Regions from separate parts of the Candidatus Merdisoma sp. HCP28S3_D10 genome, predicted to be linked through region 1. Evidence: riboswitches for the same ligand, from Rfam matches in the RefSeq annotation. Region 1 holds a riboswitch; each other region holds the start of a gene.

Evidence for each region. Region 1 has a riboswitch for thiamine pyrophosphate ahead of thiT (energy-coupled thiamine transporter ThiT). Riboswitches for the same ligand answer to the same signal wherever they lie in the genome.
Region 2: it holds a riboswitch for thiamine pyrophosphate, as region 1 does, so the genes downstream of both, thiS (sulfur carrier protein ThiS) here and thiT (energy-coupled thiamine transporter ThiT) in region 1, are expected to answer to the same signal.
Region 3: it holds a riboswitch for thiamine pyrophosphate, as region 1 does, so the genes downstream of both, ACTNCH_RS05970 (YkoF family thiamine/hydroxymethylpyrimidine-binding protein) here and thiT (energy-coupled thiamine transporter ThiT) in region 1, are expected to answer to the same signal.

Annotation. Positions count from the first base shown of each region.
Region 1 is NZ_JBQHTG010000004.1:106,550-113,357, reverse strand. It holds gene ACTNCH_RS10875 (DUF3990 domain-containing protein) at 1-138, shown strand, start outside; gene ACTNCH_RS10870 (hypothetical protein) at 142-360, shown strand; gene ACTNCH_RS10865 (exodeoxyribonuclease III) at 421-1,173, opposite strand; gene argS (arginine--tRNA ligase) at 1,317-3,083, shown strand; gene ACTNCH_RS10855 (helix-turn-helix domain-containing protein) at 3,219-4,178, shown strand; gene thiT (energy-coupled thiamine transporter ThiT) at 4,279-4,953, opposite strand; TPP riboswitch at 4,993-5,093, opposite strand; gene ACTNCH_RS10845 (sialate O-acetylesterase) at 5,205-6,068, shown strand; gene ACTNCH_RS10840 (lysostaphin resistance A-like protein) at 6,052-6,808, shown strand, end outside.
Region 2 is NZ_JBQHTG010000001.1:117,096-123,903, forward strand. It holds gene thiE (thiamine phosphate synthase) at 1-281, opposite strand, end outside; gene ACTNCH_RS00525 (thiamine phosphate synthase) at 283-915, opposite strand; gene thiH (2-iminoacetate synthase ThiH) at 908-2,161, opposite strand; gene ACTNCH_RS00535 (thiazole synthase) at 2,175-2,945, opposite strand; gene thiF (thiamine biosynthesis protein ThiF) at 2,988-3,623, opposite strand; gene thiS (sulfur carrier protein ThiS) at 3,625-3,819, opposite strand; TPP riboswitch at 4,036-4,139, opposite strand; gene ACTNCH_RS00550 (MATE family efflux transporter) at 4,224-5,591, opposite strand; tRNA gene ACTNCH_RS00555 (tRNA-Leu) at 5,700-5,782, opposite strand; tRNA gene ACTNCH_RS00560 (tRNA-Leu) at 5,787-5,871, opposite strand; tRNA gene ACTNCH_RS00565 (tRNA-Leu) at 6,055-6,137, shown strand; gene ACTNCH_RS00570 (L-threonylcarbamoyladenylate synthase) at 6,371-6,808, opposite strand, start outside.
Region 3 is NZ_JBQHTG010000002.1:173,086-179,893, reverse strand. It holds gene ACTNCH_RS05990 (radical SAM protein) at 1-664, opposite strand, end outside; gene ACTNCH_RS05985 (energy-coupling factor transporter transmembrane component T family protein) at 675-1,391, opposite strand; gene ACTNCH_RS05980 (ABC transporter ATP-binding protein) at 1,388-2,833, opposite strand; gene ACTNCH_RS05975 (ECF transporter S component) at 2,826-3,413, opposite strand; gene ACTNCH_RS05970 (YkoF family thiamine/hydroxymethylpyrimidine-binding protein) at 3,435-4,073, opposite strand; TPP riboswitch at 4,195-4,295, opposite strand; gene groL (chaperonin GroEL) at 4,456-6,078, opposite strand; gene ACTNCH_RS05960 (co-chaperone GroES) at 6,193-6,477, opposite strand; gene codY (GTP-sensing pleiotropic transcriptional regulator CodY) at 6,698-6,808, opposite strand, start outside.

The DNA of each region.
Region 1 (6,808 bases):
AAGGAGAATGGAAGGGCTTATCCTTTACAATATTCGTTTCACACAGAGAAAGGGCTTGCTTGCATATCCGATTTAAACTGTGGTATACTACAAAATAAAGAACGGTATATAAAAATGATAAGACAGGATGTGAGGTAGAATATGAAGAATGTAGAAATTAGTGAATTTAAAAAATTTGTGAGACAGACGCTTATGAAAAAATATCATATGTCGGAGCTTGAGGCACAAAAAGCAGTGCGGGATTCATATTTATCGCTTGCATTGAAAAAAGATAAGAATTATGTAGAACATGATTCAGTAGAAGAGTGGGCAGATTTTGTATACGAGGAGTATCAGAACGGAAACTTACTTCAGATGTGATAAAACAGGGATATCGGACAAAAAAGAACGATATCCCATTCTTTTTATTAAAAGGAAAAATTACTTCAGATCCAACTCCACAGGGCAGTGATCCGAACCGAAAATCTCCGTGTGAATGGAGGCGTTTTCCAACCGGTCCTTCAGCCGTTCGGATACGATAAAATAATCAATGCGCCACCCCGCGTTCTTTTCACGGGCACGGAAGCGGTAGGACCACCAGGAGTAGACGCCCTCGGCGTCCGGATAGAAATACCGGAAGGTATCCACAAAGCCAGAACTTAGGACCGTAGTCATTTTCGCCCGTTCCTCGTCTGTAAATCCGGCATTCTTCCGGTTGGTCTTCGGGTTTTTCAGGTCAATCTCCTGATGGGCCACATTCAGATCCCCGCAGTAGATTACAGGTTTCTTCCTGTCCAGGCTTTGGATATAAGCGAGAAAATCATCTTCCCACTGCATCCGGTAATCCAGACGCTTCAGCCCATCCTGGGAGTTGGGGGTGTAGACGGTCACCAGATAATAGTCCTCAAATTCCAGGGTAATGACCCGGCCTTCGTGGTCATGCTCTTCAACGCCGATTCCGTAGGCGACGCTTAAGGGCTCTTTTCTGGTAAATACAGCCGTACCGCTGTAGCCCTTTTTCTCGGCGTAATTCCAGTACTGATGATAGCCGGGCAGATCGAGCGTAATCTGTCCCTCCTGAAGCTTGGTTTCCTGCAGACAGAAAATGTCGGCATTAAGCTTCTCAAAATCTTCCATAAAATTTTTCCCGACACAGGCCCGAAGCCCGTTCACATTCCAGGAAATCAGTTTCATAGGAGCCTCCTTGCAGAAAAGATTTGATCTTTCCTTGTATTTTACATATAATAATAGTATTATAATAATTCTGCGGAAGAATGTAAAGAAGCGCAGGAAAAGCATTATAAACAAAAGAATAAGGATAGAGGAGAAGAAGTTATATGGAGAAGTTACTGGATCGGATTACCGCAGCGGTATCCGAAGCCTTTGTAAACTGCGGCTATGAGGCCGAGTACGGAAAGGTAACCATTTCCAACCGGCCGGATCTGTGCGAGTATCAGTGTAATGGCGCCATGGCAGGCGCGAAGAAGTATCACTGTGTGCCCATTCAGATTGCCACAAAGGTGGCGGAGAGCCTGAAGGATCAGGAGCTGTTTTCCGAGGTGGACGCGGTGAATCCCGGCTTTCTGAATCTGAAGCTTGGTCCCGCGTATGTGCAGGAATACCTGCAGGCTATGGCAGATGACGAGCGCCTGGGCTGCGACAGAACAGAGAATCCGAAGACCATTATCATTGACTACGGCGGACCCAACGTGGCGAAGCCGTTGCATGTGGGACATCTCCGCTCGGCCATCATCGGTGAGAGCGTGAAGCGTCTGGGACGTTTTGTGGGGCACCATGTGACCGGCGATATCCATCTGGGCGACTGGGGTCTGCAGATGGGACTGATTATCACGGAACTTCGGGAGCGCAAGCCGGACCTGGTATATTTTGATGAAAATTACACAGGTGAGTATCCGACCGAGGCGCCTTTTACCATTTCCGAGCTGGAGGAGATCTATCCGGCAGCCAGCGCCCGGTCCAAGGAGGACGAGGCCTACAAGGAGCAGGCGATGCACGCCACCTATCTGGTGCAGCATGGCCACAGAGGCTATCAGGCTATCCTGCAGCACATCTTAAATGTGTCCGTGACCGACCTGAAGCGCAATTACGCGAACCTGAATGTAGAATTTGATCTGTGGAAGGGCGAGTCCGACGCGCAGCCTTATATCCCGGATATGGTAGAGAAGCTGAAAAAGGAAGGCTTTGCATACGAGAGCGAGGGCGCGCTAGTGGTAGACGTCAAGGAAGACACCGACACCAAGGAGGTTCCGCCCTGTATGATTCTCAAGTCTGACGGAGCGTCCCTGTATACCACCACCGACCTGGCAACTCTGGTGGAGCGCCGGAAGCTCTTTGATCCGGACGAGGTTATCTATGTGGTGGATAAGCGTCAGGAGATGCATTTTATCCAGGTATTCCGTTGTGCCAAGAAGACAGGCCTGGTGAAGCCGGAGACGGATCTGGAATTCTTAGGCTTTGGCACCATGAACGGCAAGGACGGCAAGCCCTTCAAGACCCGTGAGGGCGGCGTGATGCGTCTGGAGTACCTGATTTCCGATATCAACGAAAAGATGTATCAGAAAATCGCGGAGAATCCTGAGATTTCCGAGGAAGAAGCAAGGGAGACGGCCAGAAAAATCGGTCTTTCCGCCATCAAGTACGGCGACCTGTCCAACCAGGCGTCCAAGGACTATGTCTTTGATATCGACCGCTTTACCTCCTTTGAGGGCAATACCGGCCCCTATATCCTGTACACCATCGTGCGGATTAAGTCCATTCTGAACAAGTATCAGGCTCAGGGCGGCGATCTGACAAAGGGACGGATTCCGGCAGCGGAAAATGACAGTCAGAAGACGCTGGAGCTGACTCTGGCCCGTTTCAACGGCGCGCTGGAGAATGCCTTCGACGAGCTGGCGCCCCACAAGGTCTGCGCTTATATCTATGAGCTGGCCAATGCCTTCAACAAGTTCTACCACGAGACGAAGATTCTCGGCGAGGAGAACGAGGAGAAGCGTGCAGATCTGGTAGCTGTGCTGCAGCTAACCAAGCGGGTACTGGAGACCTGTATTGATGTGCTGGGCTTCGAAGCGCCGGAGAGAATGTAAGATAAATATTATGAAAATAAATGGCGGAAAGTCCTAAAAATGCAGGATTTTCCGCCACTCTCATTTTATGTCATGTCCATATGTACGCATTTATGCTAAGATAAAATTAGAAAAACGCAGCAGGAGGATTTCACCATGGAACAGATCAAGACCGGAAAATTCATTGCGGAACTGAGAAAGGAAAAGGGCATGACCCAGGAACAGCTTGGGGAAAGGCTTGGCGTCAATTCCCGCAGTGTTTCCCGCTGGGAAAATGGTCACGGAATGCCGGATATTTCGCCCTTGCTCGAACTGGCAGATGTGCTGGGTGTGACAGTGCAGGAGTTACTGGAGGGAAGCAGACGGGAAAGGAAAAGTGGAAATGTCGGAGTCGTCACCTATGAGGGATTGCATACCGTGGTGCAGTATCTGAATCAGGAGCGGGCAGCCTGGAAGAAACAGATCGATTCCAGCCTGAAATTCAGTCTGTTTTGCGTAGGTGTGGCCACTGTCGGATATGTGGTTATGGAGCTGCTCCGGGCATACAGAGGAATAGATGGCGGCGGCATCATCGATGGAGTTCTGATTCTGATGCTGTGCAGTTTTATCCGTATCCTGCAATGCCAGCGTATGAACAAAGATGAATACGAGTTCACCACTGACCAGCTGGAAAGCCTGATGGAAAATCAGTGCCCGAAAATGCACACGGCTCAAGAGATGCTGTACTTTCTGAAAAGCCGCCAGCAGCCGGAGCCGGACGAAAGTAAGTGCGAGAAGATCCTGAAAGCCATCGAAACGGAATTGAAGCCTGGCGAAGCCGTCGAACTGGTCACTCAGTATGGCGAATACACCCGAAACGCTCTCCCTATGATGTGGCACCCTATCATCGCCTTCACCGACCACCGCATGATCATCGGAGGTGAACGTCAGAAGGGCATGATCCTGGTGGAATATGACACGGAAAGCTACGAAAAAGACGACATCATTTCCAACCGTACTGTATGTGACGGCATTCAATGGGAAATGCTCATCGGCACGAAGCAGGCGGAGCTTCGGTTTAGCTTCAAAAAGAAACGGAAACTGCAGAAAGATAGAGACAAAACCTCGGAAAAATAGAAGAAAACAGGGTTGCAAAAAGTTTTCGAAAAGGGGAAAAATGCCGTAGGTTCCGCAAAAGAACCCGCGGCATTTTTTATTGGCGTAAAAGAAAGAGTGTTTAATCAGCTACCGCCAACTGCTTCACCTGCGCGAACGCTTTATTCACCGCCGGAATCGCCAGCACAATCAACGTAATAGCCGCCTCGCAGCCCAGATAAGAGCCGTTGTAGGCCAGAGAATAAACCGGGGCGCTCATGCCGGATCCTTCCGCGTACATGCCGAAGAAAATCAGGCCGGACAGGAACGCAAAGAGGTAGCGGCCCAGGACGCCTACAATGTAGCCTTTCACAAGGCCATTTTTCTTGTTACAGAAGATACCGGACAAACCCAGTGCGCCGAAGGCCAGGACATAGTCCGTAATCATCTGGGGCAGGCTGATGATATAAGGATCGGAGATGAGCTGTAACAGGCCGTAGGCCACGCCGGTCATAATACCAGTCCGCAGGCCGTACCAGTAACCGATACAGCAGATGAACAGCATGGAAAACAAGGTAACGGATCCACCCATGGGAGCCTCAAAAAGCTTCAGGAAGGACGTGATCATGGCCAAAGCCATGGCAACGGCAGAAAAAACCAGGTGCTTCGTTTTGAATTTCGCCTTGTCTCCGGTGAGATAGCAGGCCAGAATCAGAAGAACCAGCATCAGGGCGACCAGAGCGCCGTAGCCCAGGCCTGTCAGGTTGTAGATGGTACCGCCGTATTCATCCACCAGCTTGGTAGCAAAAAGTGACATAAAAAAACCTCCTTAGGTATGAAAAAAATTTCACAGGAGGGGATACAAAAGATGCTTCCTTACGCCGGTATTAACCGGTTCAAGTAATGAGGGTCAACACAGAAGTGTATTCTCAGCCTTTGGCTCCCCTAGCTTTCGCTATGTGATTAATTTAAATATAGGTCAGACAGAGAAGAAAGTCAAGCGCGGATTTGACAGGGACAAAGAAGGGGCTTATACTTGTAAAATACAAAGCTATAAGGGAGAATACCATGAACCGAGTACCGAACAACAAAAAAGTCATCTTTATCTTAAGCGCTCTCTGCTGCCTTTTGCTGGTGGGCGTAAATCTCTATCAGCAGAAGACCTGGCGGAGTATGGATTTGATCCTCTGCATGGGACAGAGCAATATGAGCGGCGCCGGCGGGGACGCTTCGGAAGCGCCCGGGCTCACCGAAGGGGCGGGTTATGAGTACCGGGCCGTGACCGATCCGGATACCCTGCATGTGCTTTCAGAGCCCTTTGGAGAGAAGGAAAACCGGGGCGCCCTGGACGACACCGAGCTTCTGGAGCGCAAGGGAAGCCTGGTGACCGCCTTTGTAAATGCCTATTATGAGCAGACGAAGGTTCCGGTGGTGGCGGTCTCCGCGTCCCGGGGAAGCTCTTCCCTGAACGGCTGGAATACCAAGGGACTGCGGGAGGAAGCGGCGGATCGCCTTGCCGCGGCGAAGGAGTGCATGAGAAAGGAGAAAATCCACGTGCGCCATACCTATATGCTCTGGTTTCAGGGCGAGGCGGACGCCAACTTAAAGGCCACAAAGGAAGAGTATGAGACGGGCTTGCGCACCCTGGTTTCCTATATGGAGGAGCAGGGCGTAGAGAAATGCTTTGTGATAGAGCTGGGGCCGGATTTGGAGGATCCGGGAAAGCACCGGGAGGTAATGGAGGCACAGCTGGAGAGCTGTGAAAAAAATCAAGATATGGTTCTCGTGTCCGTCCTTCCGGCAGAGCTTCTGGATCCGGAGCTGAGAGACGTATTGGGGATTCATTATGGACAGGAGGCGTTGAACCAGATTGGGGCGGACGCCGGAAAAAATGCGGGAGAGTATGTAAAAGAGCATGGAGCAGAGAAATAGTATCGGAAAGACCTTATGGGACATCGGTTCCCCTTTTTTGCTGTATGTGATATTGAGTATGAGCCTCCAGGACGCCCTGGCGCTCTGCCTGACGCCCTGGCTGGACGAGGCGGAATATCTGACGTGGAGCCTGGCGGCGGTCAACGCGCTGGAGATTCCAATTTTTTACCGGATGTACCGGACGCGGCAGGGAAGCCGGAGCCGGGAAATTCCGGAAAGAAGCTGGATTCCGGCGGTTCTGGGCGCTGTCTTTTTGGGACGGGGCTTCAATCTGCTGCTGGGCCTGACGCCGCTTCCGACCCTGTTTCCGGGATATCAGTCAGCCACAGACAGCCTTTACGGCGGTGGGCTTCCCGCCCTTCTGGCAGCCAGCGTAGTGACGGCGCCGGTCCTGGAGGAGCTGCTGGTTCGAGGGCTCCTATATGGGGAGCTGAAAAAGGCGCTGCAGAACCGGTATGCGGCGATGGTCTGCGCTTCTCTTTTATTCGGAATCCTACACGGCAATCTGGTTCAGGGGATTTTCGCTTTTCTGACCGGACTTTATCTCAACTGGATTTGTGAGGCAGAGGATTCCCTGCTTCCGTCCATACTGGCCCACAGCGCGCTGAATGCTTCCACCATCTGGCTTTCGCAGGCAGAGCCAGAATGGCTTTCAAAGTTCCTTAGTTGGACGCCCGGATATCTGCTCCTGACGGCGGTATGTCTGCTGGCGGGCTTCGCATGCTGGAAAAAAATCCGGA
Region 2 (6,808 bases), on a different contig from region 1:
GGAGCGTCCTCGATCCCCACGTGGACGCCGTCTGCGCCGCTTTTCAGGGCTACCTCCACGTTATCGTTGATAATCAGCGGGACGCCGTGGCGATGACAGATTTCCTTTACCCGGATAGCTTCCTGCAGAAATTCCTCCTCCGAAAGCTTCTTTTCCCGCAGCTGCAGGATCGTCACGCCTCCCGCCAGAGCTTCCTCAATCTGCTCTTCCAGCGTCTGTCCGCCGGTCCAGTGCCGATCCGTCACCGCATAGAGCAGCAGCATCTCTTTCTTAAATTTCATTCTATCTTATCCCCTTCTGTGTGTTCGCTGCCTGTTCTGTCTTTTCTGAAAAGGCTGACAGATAGCGTCCCGGCGCTTCACATACCATAGCGCCGCTCATGACGCACACGCCTGCTGCCCCTATAGCCATCACCGCTTTATAATTCTCCGGAGCGATTCCACCGATGGCATACACGGGGATCTTCACGCTTTCACACACCTGTTTCAAAAACTCCAGACCCCGCCCGGGCAGTCCTTTTTTGCAGTCTGTGTCAAATACATGCCCCGCAGTGATATAGGTACACCCCAAGGTTTCCGCCTCCCGGGCGTCCTCCGCGGAATGACAGGACGCGCCCAGCACGGTAAAATACGCCCGCTCATCCGGGGATAAGTTCCGCAGGATAGGCAGCGGCAGGTGGAGCCGCTTTACACCCAGCTCCAGAGCTATACCCGGAAAGCTGTGCAGAACACAGGGCGTCTGATATCTGTCGCAAATTTCTGCCGTCTGACGCGCCAGTTCCAGATATTCCGCCTCCGGCAAATCCTTTTCCCGCAGAATGATACCCCTGGGTCCCGCCGCAGCCAGCGCTTTTATACGCCCCAAAAAATCATCTTTGCAAAGCTTACGGTTTGTAATCACTAACACATTAGACATACACATAATCATTCAGCACCGGCTGAAGTCCTTCCTCCGTGATATCTTCATACATGGTCTCAAAGCTCCGCCCATCGTTGATCTCAAACTGCTCGTCGCCGGTCTCTGTTCCGTCGTCCTTGCCGCTATATTTACTCTCATGATCCCCGATACCGGTGGATACGCCTGCAGACACCTTCGTCGCCGCAATCTTCACGATCCCGTTCCGGAAGGACGCGCTCTCCCGGGAGGATACGGTGATCCCCACGTAGGGCAGAAAGATCCGGTACGCGCAGATAATCTGGCACAGCTGCTTTTCATGGACGTCCAGCGGATTGATCTTATCGTTGTTGATAATCGGACGCAGTCTCGGACAGGACAGGGACATTTCCGCATGGGGATATTTCCGCTGCAGATAATAGACATGCAGCGCGCTTGCCAGCGCGTCCCTATGAAAATCCGACAGCCCCAGAAGCGCCGAAAAGCCCACGCCGCGCATGCCGCCCATCAGTGCCCGCTCCTGGGCGTTGAACCGGTAGGGCCATACACGCTTGTGTCCCATCAGATGCAGCGTTTCATACTTATCCGTATCATAGGTCTCCTGAAATACCGTCACGTAGTCTGCGCCGCATTCATGAAGATACCGGTATTCATCGGAATTGACCGGATAAATCTCCAGCCCCACCATCCGGAAATACTTCTTTGCCAGCTTACAGGCCTCGCCGATATAATCGACGCCGCTCTTACCACGGCTCTCACCGGTCAGAATCAGGATCTCCTCCATACCGCTGTCGGCGATAACCTTCATTTCTTTCTCGATCTGCTCCATATTGAGCTTCATGCGGTTAATGTGGTTATAGCAGTTGAAGCCACAATATACACAGTAATTTTCACAGTAATTGGCGATATAAAGAGGCGTAAACAGATACACCGTATTGCCGAAGTGCTTACTGGTCTCCCATCTGGCCCGCTCTGCCATCTGCTCCAGGAAGGGTTCCGCCGCCGGAGATAACAAAGCCTTAAAATCCTCCACGGAGCAGGTACGGTGCTCCAGGGCTGCCTTTACATCCTTCTCTGTGTACGTTTGATAATCATAGGACGCCACCTGGGACATGACCTTCTCACAGATGTCCGAGTCGATCTGCTCCATGCCCGGCATATATTCCATATGGTTGGTTCTGGAGGAGGGATCCGTCTCCAGCTTATGCTTCTTCGCCAGCGCTTTTTCGGAAAGATATTCCGAGTCTACAAAGAACTGATTTTCCATGTGCTCACACCTCTCAATCCCGCAGAAATCCGGTCAGCGGATCGGAGGCTGCCGCGCCCCTGGTCAGCACTCTTCCAAGCCCTGCCAGATAAGCGTTTCGTCCGGCCTCTATGGCGTCCTTGAAGGCGGAAGCCATAAGCGGCAGGTTGCCTGCTGTGGCCAGCGCCGTATTGGCCATAATCGCCGCAGCTCCCATCTCCATGGCCTCGCAGGCCTGAGAGGGCTTTCCGATACCGGCGTCCACGATAATCGGCAAATCGATTTCATCAATCAGGATCTGGATAAATTCTTTTGTGGCCAGTCCCTTATTGGAGCCGATGGGAGACGCCAACGGCATAACGGAAGCTGCTCCTGCGTTCACCAGATCTCTTGCCACATTCAGGTCCGGATACATATAGGGCATGACCACGAAGCCCTCCTTCGCCAGAATCTCGGTGGCTTTAATGGTCTCCTGATTGTCCGGCAGAAGATACTTGGAATCCCGCATAATCTCCACCTTTACAAAATCGCCGCAGCCAAGCTCTCTGGCCAGCCGCGCGATACGGACTGCTTCTTCCGCAGTTCTCGCGCCGCTGGTGTTGGGGAGCAGTGTCACATGATCCGGAATATAATCCAGGATATTTTCATGCTCTCTGGTGTTCGCCCTGCGTACCGCCAGTGTGATGATCTCTGCTCCTGCGTCCTTTACCGCAGCCTCGATTAAGTTCAGGGAATATTTTCCAGATCCAAGAATGAAACGGGAATGGAATTCATGTCCCCCCAGTGTCCATGTATCGTTGTTCATATGTATACCTTCTTTCTCTTAAATTTCGCTTTTTATACTCTTCTACGGCTCCGGCTCTCCCGCCAGAATCCGTATCACCATATGGGCCTCGTGGGCCGCGCAGGTCATGACCCGGCTGGAAACCAGCGTGCCGCACTCCTTCACATCGCTGACGCCGTCCCCACAGAGATAAAACCGCTTCGTAACCCGCCGGGTCTGTATCCGGTTCACGCTGTCCATGCCGGCCATACCGGAGCCGGACAACAGATATTTCTCCGGAAATTTCTCCAGCACGGTATTGACCAGCATTGCTTTGCACTCCGGATTGTCAAAGGCCTCGCAGACCAGGTCCGCGTCCGTAAGAAGCTCTCCTATATTGTCCTCCGTAATACGGAGCGTATGAGTCTCCAGCTCGATATAGGGCGCGATTTCTTTCAGATTTGCCGCCAGCGCCTCCGTCTTCGGAAGCCCCAGCTGGCTTGCCTTGTACTGCTGCCGGTGAAGATTCGAGATATCCACCCGGTCAAAATCAATCAGTATCAGCTTTCCCACGCCGGCTCTTGCCAGGCAGATACTGATATTGGAGCCTAAGCCTCCCAGGCCGCAGATGGCCACGGTCGTATGCTCTGCCCTTTTCTGGAAGGCTTCCCCATGCCGGGCTGCCAGGGCCCGGTGCCATTCTTCCCTTGTCGGTATCATCTCAGCCGCCTCCCACAAAGCTGACCACTTCCACGCTGTCGCCGTCCGCCAGCACCGCTGTCTCATACTGTGCCTTTGGCACAATATCGCCATTTCGCTCCACTGCGATCCGCTTCAGATCGTAATTGGTTCCGGCCAGATATTCCGCCACGGTTTTTCCGGCGATATTAAGCTCTGTTCCGTTTACTTTTACCATGCTTTCTTCTCCTGTCCCATAATTTTTCGCAATAAACGCAATAAAAAAGAATCCTGCTTCGCAGGATTCTCCGCCTGCGGCGGGTCGCCTAAGCGACATACTACAACTCCGCCGCAGTGCGATCCTGCCCGGAGGGCTTTTTTATGTAATAGGGGATTCCATAGGAATTTCCTATTACATAAAAAAGAAAGCCACCGATTTGGCAGCTTTCCGTTTTTCCTTTTTGCTCAGGTATCCCTACGTTGGCATTATCCAAATCAGGTTCTCGGTCGAAGGTCACACCTTCCTCTCAGCCTGTATACAAGCTCCCGTCTGTTTTATTGTCTTTTTGCATTATAGATCGATTTTCATAAAAGAACAAGGTCTTTTCAAAATTTTCCTGTACAGTTTCTACTACATATCACCTATACAAGTTCAGTCTGGCGCTTTTCCATTTTTCGCATATAGAGAAACCAGACCACAAAGATCGCGCCGCCCGTACATACCCAGGAGGCTACATAGATATTCATCAGCATATCGTAGGTGGGGAACCATTTAAATACCGTCAGAAGCCAGATCATACGGAATACAACCGTTCCCAGAATTGTGATAATAGAGGGTTCCAGGGATTTTCCCATACCCCGGAGCGCCGCGCTCTCCACCTCATAAGTGGCTGTCAGCCCCTCCAGCGAGCAGACATGATGCATCCGCACCAGGCCATAGACCGCCACACTGCTGCTGATAGTATAGATTCCTACGAAAAATTCGTCCCAGATCATAAAAATAATGCTCAAAATCTCGGTAAAGCCCATTCCAAACAGCATACAAAGCCAGAAGATCCGCTTACAGCGCTTCAGATTCCCCGCGCCAAAATTCTGGCTGGTAAAGGTTACTGCCGCCTGGGCAAAGGCGTTGGCAATATCATATGTAAAATATTCAAAATTCAGCGCCAGGGAGGATCCCGCAATGGCGTCCTCTCCAAAGGAATTGATCCCGCTCTGGATAAATACATTGGACACGGAAAAAATCGCGCCCTGAATGCCCGCCGGAATTCCAATCAGCAGTACCTTTTTCAAATCAGCACCGTCGATACACAGTCTGTGGAAGCAGAATTGAAATTCATCTGTTCTTGCATGGAGATGAACCATTACCAGCACCGTACTCAGCACATTGGAAATCACCGTTGCAATCGCCACACCTGCCACGCCCAGGCCGAATCCAATCACCAGAAGCAGATTCAGGAGCACGTTCAGGATACCGGACAGAATCAGGTAATACATGGGCCGTCTCGTGTCGCCATAGCTTCGAAGAATGGCAGCGCCAAAATTATAAAGCACCATGAAGGGCAGTCCGATAAAATAAATGCGGATATATAATAACGCCTCGCGGATGACTGTTTCCGGAGTTCCGGAAGCCTCCAGCACAAGCCGTGCCGTCAGCATGCCGACAGCCAGCAAAATCATTCCCAGCATTGCCCCGAAGGTCATAATCGTATGCACCATCCGGCTTATGCTGTCCCGCCTTTCCTGGCCGATCAGATTGGCCAGGGCCGCATTGGGACCCACCGCCAATCCCACAATCAGATTGACAAAAATTCCCACCAGCGCCACGCAGCTTCCCACTGCCGCCAGAGCCTGGGAGCCCGCAAACCGGCCTACCACCGCCACATCCGCCGAGTTAAACAGCTGCTGCAGAATACTGCTGAAAGCCAGCGGAACCGCAAACAGAATCAGCTTCCCCGCCAGGCCGCCGTTCAGCATATCCATTTCTTTTGTTTTCTTTCGTTCTTCCATCTTTATTTCTCTCCGCCGCAGTGCGATAATATTTTTTTGTAATAGGGGATTCCATAGGAATTTCCTATTACATAACAAAAGGTCTCAGAAATCATTCTGAGACCTTCATGCAGGAGATGGGACTTGAACCCACACAGCCTTGCGACTACAGGCACCTGAAGCCTGCGCGTCTGCCATTCCGCCACTCCTGCTCACTGCGGAAGATGGGACTTGAACCCACACGATTGCAATAATCACAAGATCCTTAGTCTTGCTCGTCTGCCAGTTCCGACACTTCCGCATTTAGTTGTTTGCTCGTTTCGTCAACGCGCTTGATTATAATAACACCGCTTTTAACAAATGTCAACTGTTTTCCCGAATTTTTTTCAAAAATTTTTATCCGATTTTTAAATTTACAAATTTGAAAATAATTTCAAAAAAGTGTTGACAATAGGAACACTTTCTGATAAGATACTATTTGTTCGCAGGAGTGGCGGAATGGCAGACGCGCAGGCTTCAGGTGCCTGTAGTCGCAAGGCTGTGTGGGTTCAAGTCCCATCTCCTGCATCATGAAAGCTTTTCAGAGGAATCTGGAAAGCTTTTTTTTGTAAGAACGGACGAAACCAGGAGCGGCGGAGGATTTTCTTCTGAAGTGTTCGGACGTTTCACAGACAGGCGTCTGTCTGGCTCGGACTCAAGGTCCGCTCCAGTCAGACACCAGTGCGCGAAAAGCCGGACACTATCTTAGAAGAAATTCCTCCGCCGCTCCTGGTTTCTGGTTTTTGATATAAACTAGATGGCTATACCCGTACTACTTTGTGGCCAGCTGCCTTCAGCAGCCGGTTCATGATGGCAGCACCGATGGCGGCGTCTTCGAAGGATTCGGAGAAGATACAATCCACATCCGTGTCGTCGAATTTACGAAGTACCTCAAAAAGGTGTTGTGCGATCTCTTCTTCGTTACTGCGGGCTCCCAGGCTCATGACCAGGCCATGAGGATAGCGTGACGCGGTTTCATCTGTAGCGATGATTCCCACTTTTTTTCCTTCCGCTTCGGCCTCTGCAGCCATCCGGTTCATGGTCTCGACTACTTTGTCGCTGGGACCTTCTACGATGGTCAGGTCGGCTCTGGGCGCGTAATGGCGGTATTTCATACCGGGAGCCTTTGGCTTAACGCCTGAGTTCGGAGCGATGATCGCCTTATCAATCTCTACCGGACCAATGACTGCTTCCATCAT
Region 3 (6,808 bases), on a different contig from region 1:
AACGATCGATTTCCTCAGAAAATGGCGGTTCTCCGCTAAAATCCGTTCCACCGGACAAATAGATCTCCGAGAAACGGCCCGGTTCCTTTAATGCCTCCCGCACTGTCTCGTAGACGTCCTCGCAATTTACCTGTTCCAGGGTATGGGATCCGGTAAAAAACGCGCAGAAATGACACTGCTTTCCGCCCTCCCAGAGGCGGCATTTCTGATAGGCCGTCAGAATCATCTTCTGAGCCCGCACATCAGCGATAGCCTCCATGGGCGTACCCCTGCTGGTGGTTTTTCCAAAAAATTCCGGCCGGGGCACAAAATCAATCCGGTCGATGGGCTGTCCATTTTCCGACAGCCAGAATTCGCCTGTCTCCGGATTCCAGTCCGCCTTGTAAGGATCCTCGTAGGACTCCCCATAATTGATGTAGACATAGGTAGCGTCCCGTAAAAGGATTGCGCCCGGCATGACCTTTTTAGCAGTTCTGCCCGCAAAAGAGATCCCAAAGGGCTCCAGTTTCCCAAAACAGTAATCCGGCTTCTGCAGACGTTCCAGAGCCTGCTCGCTCAGCACGACACCATGCCATACCATGCTCAGTTTCAGGAGAATGAACGGAGACAGATCCGGATATTTTTCGCAGAGCTGCTCCCACTCTCTTATTTTCTTATATCCCATCTTATTCCTCCTATTTCAGGGAAAGTAAGCCCAGTACAATCAGGCCGTTCAGGCCAATCAGAAACAGATAATCCTTCCAGCACACACCCACCTGAAAAGCCTGCGCCCGGGGCGCTTCATCCTGAAACCCTCTGGATTCCATAGCCATGGCCAGACTCTCTGAGCGCTCCATAGCCTGTACCAGCATAGGAAACAGTCTTTTTGTAGATACCGGTCCTGTTTTCACGCCGCGTACCTGAAGCGCCGCACCAACAATATCATACTCTTCCCTCACCACCGGGAAGAAATGATACGCTGCCAGAATTCCATAGGCAAACTTGGGCGGCAGATGAAACTGCTGCATCAGGCTCATGACCAGTTCAAAGGCATTGGAGGTAAAAGCATAAAGCATACCGAGACCCCCGTAGGCCAGAATCCGGGAGGACAACTGCATAGCTGTCGTCATATTACTGGCATAGAGCGTGCGCTGTCCAAACATGGTCACTTCCACGCCTTCATTTCCGCCATTTCCGAAAAACAGTCCAGCTGTAAACATTCCGAGAGCCGCCAGCAGAAATGGCACCATGCCAATCATCAGCTTTCTGCGATTCACACCCGGTGTACAGAAGGTTACCAGGAAGCATATCACAGCAATCACCAGATTCAGCCGCACCCGAAAGGTCAGGGACAGTAAAAGAGAAGCAATGATCAGGCTCAGCAGCTTATAGCCCGGATTCAGTTTCTTCATAAAGCTCCTCCTTCCCATTCCTCTGTCGGAATTGCAGTCAGCTTTCCTTCCTGTAAAAGAAGAATCTGATTTGCACAGGCTTTAGCCAGTGCCAGATCATGGGTGGCCATCACAACCGTCAACCCATCTTTGACGCGGCTCATCAACAGATCCATGATAAAACGTGTAGACCGCTCATCCTGGGCGTAAGTAGGCTCATCCAGCAACATCAACGGGCAGTCTCCGGCCAGCATGGCCAACAGAGCCAAGCGTCTCTGCTGCCCCTGACTGAGTGTGTAAGGGGACTCCTTCTCCCATTGCCGCAAGCCGAACTCCTCCAAAAGCTCCCCGGCTTTTCTCTTCAGCACGGCTTCCTCTGCCTTTTTCCCGTAGACAGCCCGGAGCGTAGTCAGTACTTCCTCCTGTACAGAAAGACTTAAAAACTGAAACCTGGGATTCTGAAATACCAATCCCGGCCTTCCTGCGAGTTCCAGCCTTCCCTTTTTCCGCCCGATTCCTGCCATTGCCTGTAAAAGAGTCGTCTTACCGCTTCCGCAGGTTCCTACCAATGCCGTTACACTGCCCTTTTCTATCCGAAACGACAAATCCTTCAGAAATGGTTTTTTCCCATGATATAAAGTCAATTGCTCTGCCAGCACCATTGTTTCACTGTCAGCTCCAAGCTCCGCTGCGTGATATGCGCTGAGCCATCTATCATCCAGAAACAGCCCCCTCTTCTCGAAAAGCTCCCGTTTTTTTTGGATCTCCTCAGGGTAAATACTGCCCTCATCAAGATTCCCATTTTCTTCCATCAGCACGATCCGATCCATAAAAGGCAGCCACCACTGGGGCTTATGATCCACCACCAACAGGGTCAGTCCCCGTTCCTTCATCTTCCGCAGAAGTTCCGCCAGGGATTCGCAGGCCTTTGGATCCAGATTTGCAAAAGGCTCGTCCAGAATCAGCATATCCGCCTCGGTGGCCAGAGCTGTGCAGAGAGCCAGTTTCTGCTTCATACCTCCAGATAAGGTATAGATAGGCTGACCGGCTGTGTACTCGAGTCCTACGATACGTAGAAGTTCATGGGCTCTTTTTCGCAGATCGCCCTGATAATTCATATTTTCCAGCGTAAACAAAACCTCATGCTCTACCTTATCCATGCAGAATTGATTGTCCGGATTCTGGAATAAAATTGAAACCTTTTTGGCACGCTCCGCCGCCCCCAGCTTACTGAGCTCCTGACCATGTACGAGAATCGTCCCTTCCATTTCGCCCGCGTATTCCGGATAAAGTCCGGCGAGGCAGTACGCAAGGGTACTTTTGCCTCCGCCGGACTTTCCCATCAGCAGAACCGCTTCTCCCCGCTTTACCTGAAAACTCAGGTCGGAAAAAACCGGATGTTCATTTTTACTGTACCGAAAACCTAAGTGTTCGCAGGAAAGGATGATTTTCTCCTTACTCACGGCTGCGGCCCAGCTCATAGCCCTTTAACAGACCGCTCTTTGCCAGGCTGTCGCCAATCAGCTTGCAGATCAGACCTGAGAAGATCAGGGAGCTTACCAGACGAATCAGGAACAGTACGATCAGGAAACCTACAGAGAATTTACCGTAACCAGAACGTACAAAGCTCCACAGGAAGCTGGTAATGCAGCTTCCTGCCGCTGCCAGATACATCACCTTGCCATCAAATTTCTGATACTTATTTGCGGCAAATACGATCTCTGCGCCAACGCCCTGAATGATACCTGCTACGATAACCATCGGGCCGAACCAATTGCCCAGAAGAACCTCAATAACTGCCGCAATGACCTCTGCGATAACCGCTGCGCCCGGTTTCTGCAGAATGTAGCCTGCCAGGGTTGCTGCCATAAACCATATACCGAAGCAAATCTCATTTCCCAGAGGGGACAGGCCTGCAGGCGTCAGAGCGGTTGCTATAAACGAAGCCAGGTATACGCCGCCCAGATATACGACACCGAATACAATACAAATCATAGCTGTTAAGATGATCTCTTTTAATTTCCAGGTGTTTTTCTTTTCCATTTTTTTACTCCTCTTTATTCGTTAATTCTCATTTGTCGGGCTGTTTACCGATAAGGTAAAATGCAGAATGTAATGGGGAACGGCCTTTTCCATCAGGCTGCATACCTCTTCCAGGTAGTCAAACACCTCATGAATGTCACCATGAATCCGGGTGGCGTAATGAATGGTGGTAGGCTCCAGCCCCTTCTCCTCTGCCAGTCTCCAGACTCTGGCAATCTCATCGATGTAATCCGCGGTTCCCATGGGATACAATGCCAGCTTGCACAGTACCGGGAAGTGCTTATCCGCAATCTTTGCCTTGTTGGGTGCCTCGCCCTCACGGGTCAAAACACTGTCTCCGTCACAGTCACCCGGGCAGCCCTTAGAAAACTGTCCTTCCAGTGCCATATGCACATCCGGCTTCCATGCGTTGACGAACAGTGCCTTCACAGCGTCCGCCACATAAGGCAGCTTACCGCGGTATACGGTAGACAGCGCATCGGACTCGCTCCAGACTGCACTCGTATCAGTTCCCTCCAGCGCGCCCAGAATGATCGGCACGAAATGGTCAGTCATTGGATACAGGGAAAAACGGCAGCCGGAGATATCCAGCTTCGTTCCCCGTCCTGCCCAGGGCAGATCCGGACGGTTGCAGCCGCTGCAACAATTGTTGTTTTCCATATTTAAAACCTCTCTTTCTCTCATAGAGGTATCGGATTTCCGCAAAAATAGACAAAAAAAGAAGCTTTCTCGAAAAAAAGCCTCTTTCTATATCTATACTTATGCCAATACCTAGCCAATAAGTCTTTTCGAATCGCTTCCCTTCGCTGGTTCTAACCAGAGCAGGTTCAAAGAGTCGGCCTTATGCCCTCTCAGCTCCTAAGAGTTCCCCTAGAATTCTAATACCTGTATGAATTTTTATGTCGGTATAACTATAGCGCTTTTCTATGGAGATGTCAAGGCATAAATGGTCGTAACCGTCCTGCCGTCTAAGCCCTCAGGCAAAAACAAATACCCCGCGGCAGGTTAAAACCTGCCGCGGGGTATTTGCTTTGCTGATGTGTTACATCATTCCGCCCATGCCGCCGCCTGCGGGCATTGCGGGTGTTTCTTCCTTAATGTTTGCTACACAGCTCTCTGTGGTAAGGAACGTAGATGCTACGCTGGTTGCGTTCTGCAGAGCGCTTCTTGTTACCTTTGCGGGGTCAAGAATACCTGCGTCTACCATGTTCACATACTCTTCATTCAGTGCGTCAAAACCGACTCCCGGATTGCTCTCTCTTACCTTGTTGATGATAACTGCGCCTTCCAGTCCTGCATTTGCAGAGATATGGAACAGCGGAGCCTCCAGTGCCTTCAGGATAACCTTTACACCGGTCTTCTCATCGCCCTCTGTGGTATCAAGCAGCTTCGCTACCTGCTTGGTTGCGTGGATATACGCGGATCCGCCGCCTGCGATGATACCTTCCTCTACAGCCGCCTTGGTAGCTGCCAGAGCATCCTCCATACGAAGCTTTGCTTCCTTCATCTCTGTCTCAGTTGCAGCGCCTACACGGATAACTGCTACGCCGCCTGCCAGCTTGGCAAGTCTCTCCTGCAGCTTCTCACGGTCGAAATCAGACTTGGTCTCTTCGATCTGCGCGCGAATCTGAGCGATACGCTGCTGGATATCTTCCTTGGAGCCTGCGCCCTCTGCGATGATGGTGTTCTCTTTCTGAATCTTTACAGACTTTGCAGTACCCAAATCCTCAAGCTTCGCATCCTTCAGCTCACGTCCCAGCTCCTCGGAGATGACGTTTGCGCCTGTCAGGATTGCGATATCACGCAGCATCTCTTTTCTTCTGTCGCCATAGCCCGGTGCCTTTACACCAACTACCGTGAAGGTTCCACGCAGCTTGTTCATAACCAGAGTGGTCAGAGCCTCGCCCTCGATATCCTCTGCGATAATCAGAAGCTTTCTGCCGCACTGTACGATCTGCTCCAGCAGCGGAAGAATCTCCTGGGTTGTGGAAATCTTCTTATCTGTAATCAGGATATACGGATTATCCAGATTTGCTTCCATCTTCTCCATGTCTGTTGCCATGTAAGCGGAAATATATCCTCTGTCGAACTGCATACCTTCTACCAGATCCAGCTCGGTCTTCATGGTCTTGGACTCCTCGATGGTGATAACGCCGTCGTTGGTAACCTTCTCCATAGCGTCTGCTACCATGTTGCCAACTTCCTCATTTCCGGAAGAAACAGCTGCTACTCTTGCGATCTGATGCTTTCCGGTTACCGGGCTGCTCATCTCCTTAATAGCCTCTACTGCGGCGTCTGTCGCCTTCTTCATACCCTTTCTCAAAACGATCGGGTTCGCTCCTGCTGCCAGATTCTTCATACCTTCATGAATCATAGCCTGTGCCAGAACTGTTGCTGTAGTGGTACCGTCACCGGCTACATCGTTGGTCTTGGTCGCTACTTCTCTTACCAGCTGGGCACCCATGTTCTCAAACGGATCCTCAAGCTCGATCTCTTTTGCAATGGTAACACCATCGTTGGTAATCAGGGGCGCGCCATACTGCTTATCCAGTACTACGTTTCTTCCCTTCGGTCCGATGGTTACTCTTACGGTATTTGCAAGCTTATCTACACCGGCTTCCAGTGCTTTTCTGGCGTCTACGCCATATTTAATTTCCTTAGCCATTTTTAATTCCTCCAGTTTTTTTTTCAGATTTTTATATCATTATTCGGTCATATCCTGACGGATATGCACGCTCCGCTCAGGATGCCATTCGGCAAAGAATAATATCTTTCGATATTATTCTACAATTGCAAGGATGTCATTCTGCTTTACAATCATGTATTCCTCATCGCCAAGCTTTACTTCATTTCCGGCATACTTGGAATAGATAACTTTATCGCCAACCTTTACATACATGGTAATCTCTTTTCCGTCTACCATTCCGCCAGGTCCTACTGCTACAACCTCAGCCTGCTGCGGCTTCTCCTGGGACTTGCTTGCCAGAATAATTCCGGATGCGGTAGTCTCCTCTGCTTCAAACTGCTTCAGTACAACTCTGTCTCCCAACGGTACTAATTTCATTTCTATTCCTCCTTGGATCTTGTTCTTATCCTTTTTATTATTAGCACTCACTTACTGCGAGTGCTAACTTACGGTTATTATAGTAATGCTTTCCATTTTATTTGTCAACTGCTTTTTCGGAATTTTATTCTTTTTTTATAATTACAGGATAAAAAAATACAGTGCGGTTTCCGACCTGCTCCGGCCTTTTTCCGCACTGTACCTTTCTTCTATTCTGAAGTTATTTTGCTTCCTTTTTCAGCTTCGCCAGTTCATCGAATACCACATCGTTCACAACCTTAATGTAGGTTCCTTTCATTCCGGAGGAACGGGACTCGATCACGCCTGCGCT